2 regions of the Streptomyces sp. NPDC030820 genome follow, and region 2 is predicted to be linked to the other one. Evidence: predicted binding sites of a transcription regulator. Region 2 holds the regulator's gene; the other holds the start of a gene.
The links. The regulator HrcA, encoded in region 2, represses chaperone genes, less so after heat shock. The targets are predictions, from matches to a motif close to TTNGCACTCNGNNNNNCNGAGTGCNAA.
Positions count from the first base shown of each region.

Region 1: groL (chaperonin GroEL) is a predicted target of HrcA. The motif match lies at 2,859-2,885, and genes of this name have one in related genera.

Region 1 covers NZ_JBVIEB010000003.1:733,777-738,095, forward strand. Annotated here, with positions in the region: gene dnaK (molecular chaperone DnaK) at 1-638, shown strand, start outside; gene grpE (nucleotide exchange factor GrpE) at 641-1,186, shown strand; gene ACZ418_RS11710 (DUF2267 domain-containing protein) at 1,273-1,689, shown strand; gene ACZ418_RS11715 (pyridoxamine 5'-phosphate oxidase family protein) at 1,653-2,282, opposite strand; gene groL (chaperonin GroEL) at 3,011-4,319, shown strand, end outside.
Region 2 covers NZ_JBVIEB010000001.1:550,369-554,687, forward strand. Annotated here, with positions in the region: gene ACZ418_RS02480 (Uma2 family endonuclease) at 1-60, shown strand, start outside; gene ACZ418_RS02485 (DUF3097 domain-containing protein) at 38-856, opposite strand; gene ACZ418_RS02490 (MBL fold metallo-hydrolase) at 891-1,613, opposite strand; gene hrcA (heat-inducible transcriptional repressor HrcA) at 1,786-2,802, shown strand; gene dnaJ (molecular chaperone DnaJ) at 2,803-3,939, shown strand; gene ACZ418_RS02505 (nitronate monooxygenase) at 4,161-4,319, shown strand, end outside.

The DNA.
Region 1 (4,319 bases), on a different contig from region 2:
CGGTGACCGTGCAGGTCTACCAGGGCGAGCGGGAGATCGCGGCGTACAACAAGAAGCTCGGCATGTTCGAGCTGACCGGCCTGCCCCCGGCGCCGCGCGGGGTGCCGCAGATCGAGGTCGCCTTCGACATCGACGCCAACGGAATCATGCACGTCTCGGCGAAGGACCTGGGCACCGGCAAGGAGCAGAAGATGACCGTCACGGGCGGCTCGGCGCTGCCCAAGGACGACATCGACCGCATGGTCCGGGAGGCCGAGCAGCACGCCGAGGAGGACCGCAAGCGGCGTGAGGCGGCGGAGACCCGCAACCAGGGCGAGCAACTCGTCTACTCGACCGAGAAGCTCCTCAAGGACAACGCGGAGAACATCCCGGCGGACGCCAAGTCCGAGACGGAGACGGCGCTGACCGACCTGAAGGAGAAGCTGAAGGAGGAGGGTGCGGACACGGCGGCAATCCGGCAGGCGATCGACCGTACCGCGCAGGCCGCGCAGAAGATCGGCACGGCTCTGTACGAGAAGTCTCGGGCCGAGCAACCGGCGGGTGCGGCCGGGGCGTCCCCGGGCGGTGCGGCCGGTGGGCCTGAGGATGAAGTGGTGGACGCAGAGATCGTCGACGACGACAAGCCGGAGGCTGGCTGACGATGACCAGGAGCGGTCCGCAGAGCACCGAACTTGAGCAGCTGCGGCGCCTGGTTCAGGAGCGGACCGCCGACCTGCAGCGGATCAAGGCCGAGTACGACAACTACCGCAAGCGGGTGCGGCGGGACCGCCTGGCCGTGCGCGAGATCGCGGTGGCCAACGTGCTCAAGGCGCTGCTGCCCGTGCTGGACGCCGTCGACCGGGCGTGTGCCAACGAGCCGCTCACGCCCGGTCTGAGGGACATCGCCGACAGCCTGCAGGAGCAGCTCGGCTCGCTGGGCGTCATGTCGTTCGGTGAGGTGGGCGATCGGTTCGACCCGGCCTGCCACGACGCTCTGACGCACCATGTTGTCCCCGATGCGGACCGCCTGGTGTGCTCGGCGGTCCTGCGTCCCGGCTACCGTCTTGGAGAGAGCCTGCTGCGCCCGGCCACCGTGGAGGTCACCGGGCCGGCCCCGCCCGCGAGGAGCGCATCGACGCCGGAGTGCGGCGTACGGGATGCATCCGCCCCGGCAGGCAAGCCGCCGTTGCCCGTCTCGCGGAGCTGACAGGCTTGCCCCTACCTGGGTACCGGGGGAAGAGGGCATCCGCATTGGACGCCCTGAGATTGCCGGCAAGCGGAGGTGACGAGACGATGCAGCACCATGAGTTCCTCGCTCGCGTACGTGAGCTCGGCGAATACGACAGCCAGGACGAAGCCGCGAAGGTCACCGAAGCGGTGCTGAGCGTGCTGGCCCAGCGCATCAGCCCCGGCGAGGTCGATGATCTTGCCTCCCAGCTGCCCGGACCGCTCGGACAGGCGCTGGTGGATGCTGAACCAGATCATCAGCCAGCTCCCCTCCGGCTACGCCGTCCTGTTCGGCAAAGCCGACCTGGCCGGCTGAAACCAGGATCCGGGGCACCCCCGGATACGGCCACACTGTCGGCGTGGAGACCGCCACCGCCGCTCGGCCAGGGAGTGGCCAACACAGTCTGCGCATCCCGGGCCGGACATACCGCTTCTGACACGATCGGTTACTGGTACAGGCGCTCCAGGTACTGCGAGCCGTAGTACGCCTCCAGTTCCTCCACGCTCTCCGAACGGCGATCGTGCGCCTTCGCGAGTACCGCGCGGGACGGCGCCGCTTCCGGCCGCCAGGTCTCCGGCTGCCAGACTCCGCCGCGCAGCAGGGCTCTCGGGCAGTGGTAGAAGACCTGGTCGATCTCGACGAGCAGGGCCAGCTGTGGACGATTCCCCTTCACGACCATGTCGTCGAAGAAGGGCGCATCGCGCAGGATGCGCGCGCGGCCGTTGATGCGCAGCGTGTCGGGGCGGCCGGGGATCAGGTAGAGCAGCCCCACGTGGGGATTGGCCAGGATGTTGCGGAAGCCGTCGGCCCGGCGGTTCCCGGGACGTTCGGGGATCGCGATCGTCGTGTCGTCGAGCACGAGCGTGAACCCGGCCGGGTCACCCTTCGGTGACGCGTCGCAGCTGCCGTCGGCGCCCGAGGTCGCCACCATGCACAGCGGCGACGCGGCCAGCCACTGGCGGTCGTGCTCGTGCAGGCTCCGCCGGACCTTGACCCGCGCGCCCGGTGTCGGCTCGCCGAGCAGTTCCCCCAGCTCGTCCGGTGACGTCACCTCGACCAGATCTGTGAGCAGCACGGACCTCACCCCCTCCCATTGGTACGTGAACAGGTCGAGCGTAGACGACGGTTCGCTATCAGTGGCCGGTGCGAGGATCCCCCGGAATCCGCACGACAGCACCCGAGCGGGAGCCGGGCCTTGACGCCCAGGGGTTCCGTCAGAATCGGCTGCGGCGAGGCCACGTGTCACGCGGTTGGGAACTCGCTTCTCAGAAGGAATCTGCGGGATTAACTGGCCCGGGCGCACTGCCTGGGCGCGGTCGGGGCAGGAGTTGTGACAGCACTTCCCCGTGGCCTCCGTGTCGCGGCGTGCTTCCCGGGGAGCGGCCTCGCGTGCTCGCTGTTCCGGCCGCGCCGCGGAGGCAGTACACCCTCCGGCAACAGCAGGCACACCGCGACGCGTACCGGCTACCGCCTCGGCGACCGTCTGCTCCGCCCGGCCACCTTGAGGTCACCGGACCGGTTCCACCCCCGAGGAATCCGCTTCATCCCGGCACCCCTGCCAGGCCCTCTCGGATGCGCAACGGCGTTGACGGGCCGCAGCCATCCGAGGCGGCCACTTGCCCCCGAGCGAGCCGAAGTGCTAAACGAGGGATTAGCACTCTCGCAGTGAGAGTGCTAACGGCGGGTCGGGTGACGTGCTCGTGCGGCCGTGAGGGAAACCTCCGGCGCGCGGGTGAACGTCGCGGGCGTCACCCCGGGCCACCGTCATCGTCTCAAGAATTCGATGCGGAGGAGACCGTACCGATGACTGCGAAGATCATCGCTTATGAGGAGGAGGCGCGCCGCGCTCTGGAGCGCGGCATGAACCAGCTCGCGGACGCCGTAAAGGTGACGCTCGGCCCCAAGGGCCGCAACGTGGTCCTGGACAAGAAGTGGGGCGCCCCCACGATCACCAACGATGGTGTCTCCATCGCCAAGGAGATCGAGCTTCAGGACCCGTACGAGAAGATCGGCGCCGAGCTGGTCAAGGAAGTCGCCAAGAAGACGGACGACGTCGCCGGTGACGGTACGACCACCGCGACCGTGCTCGCCCAGGCCCTGGTCAAGGAGGGGCTGCGCAACGTCGCCGCCGGTGCCAACCCGATGGCTCTCAAGCGCGGTATCGAGAAGGCCGTCGAGGCCGTCTCCGCGGCCGTGCTGGAGCAGGCCAAGGAGCTGGAGACCAAGGAGGAGATCGCCAACACGGCCGCGGTGTCTGCGGGCGGGGACCGGGCGATCGGTGAGCTGATCGCCGAGGCCATGGACAAGGTCGGCAAGGAAGGCGTCATCACCGTCGAGGAGTCCAACACCTTCGGCCTGGAGCTGGAGCTCACCGAGGGTATGCGCTTCGACAAGGGCTACATCTCGCCGTACTTCGTCACCGACGCCGAACGCATGGAAGCGGTCCTGGAGGACCCGTACATCCTGCTGGTCGGCTCCAAGGTCACTGCGGTGAAGGATCTGCTGCCGCTCCTGGAGCAGGTGATGCGGGAGAGCCGGCCGCTGCTGGTGATCGCCGAGGACGTGGAGGGCGAGGCGCTGGCGACCCTGGTCGTCAACAAGATCCGTGGCACCTTCAAGTCCGTCGCCGTCAAGGCCCCGGGCTTCGGCGACCGCCGCAAGGCGATGCTCGGCGACATGGCCGTGCTCACCGGTGCCACGGTCGTGTCCGACGAGGTCGGCCTGAAGCTGGAGCACGCTGGCCTGGACGTGCTGGGCCGGGCCCGCAAGGTGGTCGTCACCAAGGACGACACCACCATCGTGGAGGGCGCCGGCGACGGCAGCGCGATCGAGGGCAGGGTCAAGCAGATCCGCGCCGAGATCGAACGCTCGGACTCCGACTACGACCGCGAGAAGCTGCAGGAGCGCTTGGCCAAGCTCGCCGGCGGCGTGGCCGTGATCAAGGCTGGCGCCGCCACCGAGGTGGAGCTCAAGGAGCGCAAGCACCGCATCGAGGACGCCGTCCGCAACGCGAAGGCCGCCGTCGAGGAGGGCATCGTCGCCGGTGGCGGCGTGGCCCTGCTGCAGGCGTCCGAGAAGGCGTTCGAGAAGCTGGAGGTGGACGACGAGGAGC
Region 2 (4,319 bases):
GAACTGGACACCACCGAGTTCGGAACGTTCCCCAACGTCAGGCCCCACCGCTACCCGTGACGAAGTCGATCAGCTCCTCCACCCGCCCCAGCAACTCCGGCTCCAGGTCCTTGTAGGACCCCACCCGCTTCAGGATCGCCTGCCACACCGCCCCGGTGTTCTCCGACGGCCAGCCCAGCGCCCGGCACACCCCCGTCTTCCAGTCCTGCCCCTTCGGCACTGCCGGCCAGGCCTCGATCCCCAGCGCGGCCGGCTTCACCGCCTGCCAGATGTCGATGTACGGGTGGCCCACCACCAGCGCGTGTTCGCTGGTCACCGACTCCGCGATCCGCCACTCCTTCGTGCCCGGCACCAGGTGGTCCACCAGGACGCCCAGCCGCGCGTCCGGGCCCGGTGCGAAGGAGGCGACGATCGAGGGCAGGTCGTCGACGCCCTCCAGGTACTCCACCACCACACCCTCGATGCGCAGGTCGTCGCCCCACACCTTCTCGACCAGCTCGGCGTCGTGCCGGCCCTCGACGTAGATACGGCCGGCGCGGGCCACGCGGGCGCGGGCACCGGGGACGGCGACCGAGCCGGAGGCGGTGCGGGTGGGTCGTACCGGAGCCGAGGACGACGACGGGCGTACCAGCGTCACCACCCGCCCCTCCAGCAGAAAGCCCCGCGGCTCCAGCGGGAACACCCGGTGCTTGCCGAAGCGGTCCTCCAGCGTCACCGTGCCCGCCTCGCAGCGGATCACCGCCCCGCAGAACCCGGTGCCGGGCTCCTCCACCACCAGGCCCGGCTCCGCCGGTACCTCAGGCACCGGCTGCTGCTTCTTCCACGGCGGGGTCAGGTCGGCGGAGTACTGGCGCATTCGAGTGACGATAGGAGAAGCCGTACGGCCGCGCTCACGACACGCCGAAGCGGGCCGCCAGCTCGTCGCGTTGCCGTCGTACGAACGCCGCGTCCACCACCGCTCCGTGACCGGGCACGTACAGCGCGTCCTCGCCGCCCAGGGACAGCAGCCGGTCCAGGGCGTCCGGCCAGCGGGACGGGATCGCGTCCGGGCCCGCCTGGGGCTCGCCGGACTCCTCGACCAGGTCGCCGCAGAAGACCACCTCGGGATCTCCCGGGACCAGCACCGCCAGATCATGCGCGGTATGCCCCGGACCCACGTTCGCCAGCAGGACCTGCCGGCCGCCCCCGAGGTCAAGCGTCCACTCGCCGGAGACCAGGTGGCCGGGCGGCGCCAGCGCGTCCACCGCCTCGTCCGCGTCCGCCACCGCGAGTCCGTTGCGCACGGCGTCCATGCGCAGCTCGTCGCGTTCGCGGGCGAACACCGCGTCGACGCCCACCGCCCCGTACACCTCCGCCCCCGCGAAGGCCGCCGCTCCGAAGACATGGTCGAAGTGGGGATGGGTCAGCGCGAGATGGGTCACACGGCCGCCGGCCAGCTCCTCGGCCCGGGCCCGCAGTCGGGCGCCCTCAGCCAGGCTGGAGCCGGCGTCCACCATCAACGCCGTACCCTCCCCGAGGACCAGCCCCGCCGTGCAGTCCCAGCCGGGCAGCCGGCACCGGCCGACCCCCGCGGCCAGCCGCTCCCACCCCAGCTCTTCCCAAGTCACCGTCATACCGCGACGCTAGCTCCACGAGCCGCCGGGACCGCACCGACCTTGCCCCGGGTGTACCCGACAGCCGTACACTGGGCCCGGGAACGCTGGCACTCACATGCGAAGAGTGCCAGGCGGACGAACCGCAGGACCGAGTGGAACCGAGGAGACGACGTGCTGGAGGTGCGCGCTGATGCTGAGTGAACGCAGGCTTCAGGTACTGCGCGCCATCGTCCAGGACTACGTCGGCACCGAGGAGCCGGTCGGGTCGAAGGCCCTGACCGAGCGGCACAACCTCGGCGTGTCCCCGGCGACGGTCCGCAACGACATGGCGGCCCTGGAGGACGAGGGGTACATCGCCCAGCCGCACACCAGCGCCGGGCGCATCCCCACGGACAAGGGCTATCGGCTGTTCGTCGACAAGCTCGCCGGGGTGAAGCCCATGACCGCGCCCGAGCGGCGCGCCATCCAGAACTTCCTGGAGGGCGCCGTCGACCTCGACGACGTGGTGGCGCGGACCGTGCGGCTGCTCGCGCAGCTCACCCGGCAGGTCGCCGTCGTGCAGTACCCGTCCCTGACCCGGTCCACCGTGCGGCACGTGGAGCTGCTCTCGCTCGCACCCGCGCGCGTGATGCTCGTGCTGATCACGGACACCGGCCGGGTCGAGCAGCGGATGGTCGACTGCCCGGCGCCCTTCGGTGAGATTTCCCTCGCCGACCTGCGCGCACGGCTGAACAGCCGGGTCGCGGGCCGCCGGTTCTCGGACGTGCCGACGCTGGTCGAGGACCTGCCGGAAGCCTTCGAGCCCGAGGACCGCGGTACGGTCTCGACGGTGCTCTCCACTCTCCTGGAGACACTCGTCGAGGAGAACGAGGAGCGGCTGATGATCGGCGGTACCGCCAATCTCACCCGCTTCGGACATGACTTTCCCCTCACGATCCGGCCCGTCCTGGAGGCCCTGGAGGAGCAGGTGGTGCTCCTCAAGCTCCTCGGCGAGGCGAAGGATCCGGGCGTGACGGTGCGTATCGGGCACGAGAACGCCCACGAGGGACTCAACTCCACCTCAGTGGTGTCGGTCGGCTACGGTTCGGGCGGCGAGGCGGTTGCCAAGCTCGGCGTGGTCGGACCGACCCGCATGGACTATCCGGGAACGATGGGAGCGGTACGCGCAGTGGCACGGTACGTCGGACAGATCCTGGCGGAGTCGTAAGTGGCCACGGACTACTACGCCGTTCTCGGCGTGCGCCGCGACGCGTCGCAGGATGAGATCAAGAAGGCGTTCCGCCGGCTCGCGCGCGAGCTGCACCCGGACGTCAACCCGGACCCGAAGACCCAGGAGCGGTTCAAGGAGATCAACGCCGCTTACGAGGTGCTGTCGGACCCGCAGAAGAAGCAGGTCTACGACCTCGGCGGCGACCCGCTCTCGCAGAGCGGCGCCGCCGGCGCGGGCGGCTTCGGCGCCGGTGGCTTCGGCAACTTCTCCGACATCATGGACGCGTTCTTCGGTACGGCCTCGCAGCGCGGCCCGCGCTCGCGCACCCGGCGCGGCCAGGACGCGATGATCCGGATCGAGGTCGAGCTGGACGAGGCGGCCTTCGGGACGACCAAGGACATCCAGGTCGACACCGCGGTCGTCTGCAACACCTGCAACGGTGAGGGCGCGGCGCCCGGCACGACCGCCCAGACGTGTGACATGTGCCGGGGCCGCGGTGAGGTCTCGCAGGTCACCCGGTCCTTCCTGGGCCAGGTCATGACCTCCCGGCCGTGCCCGCAGTGCCAGGGCTTCGGCACCGTCGTGCCGACCCCGTGCCCGGAGTGCGCCGGCGACGGCCGGGTCCGCTCCCGCCGCACCCTGACGGTGAAGATCCCGGCCGGTGTCGACAACGGCACGCGGATCCAGCTCGCCGGTGAGGGCGAGGTCGGGCCGGGCGGCGGTCCGGCCGGTGACCTGTACGTCGAGATCCACGAGCTGCCGCACTCGACCTTCCAGCGGCGCGGCGACGACCTGCACTGCACGGTGACGATCCCGATGACGGCGGCGGCGCTCGGTACCAAGGTGCCGCTGGAGACGCTGGACGGCATGGAGGAGGTCGACATCCGGCCCGGCACCCAGTCCGGCCAGTCGATCCCGCTGCACAACCGGGGTGTCACACATCTGCGCGGCGGTGGCCGGGGTGACCTGGTCGTGCACGTCGAGGTGCAGACCCCGACCAAGCTGGACCCGGACCAGGAGCGCCTGCTGCGCGAGCTGGCCAAGCTGCGCGGCGAGGAGCGGCCCCAGGGCCAGTTCCAGCCGGGGCAGCAGGGGCTGTTCTCGCGGTTGAAGGATGCGTTCAACGGGCGCTGACGTGCGCTGCGGCGTGGCCGGGGGGCCGGGGGTTGTCCCCCGGGCAGGCACGGTCAGCCGGGGCAGCAGGGGCTGTTCTCGCGGTTGAGGATGCGTTCAACGGGCGCTGAGCCGCCGCCGGCGCAGGGCTGACGGGGTGCTTCGGCGCCCCGCATGCCACCGGTCTATGCCATTGCCCGCCTGGATTCGGACTTGTTCGAAGGACGTGACAACATGCGGTCATGTCCTCCGCGCTGACCGATCTCTTCCCCCACCCGATCGTGCAGGCCCCCATGGCGGGCGGTGTCTCCGTCCCGCAGCTCGCCGCCGCCGTCTCCGAGGCCGGTGGCCTCGGGTTCCTCGCCGCCGGGTACAAGACCGCCGATGGCATGTACCAGGAG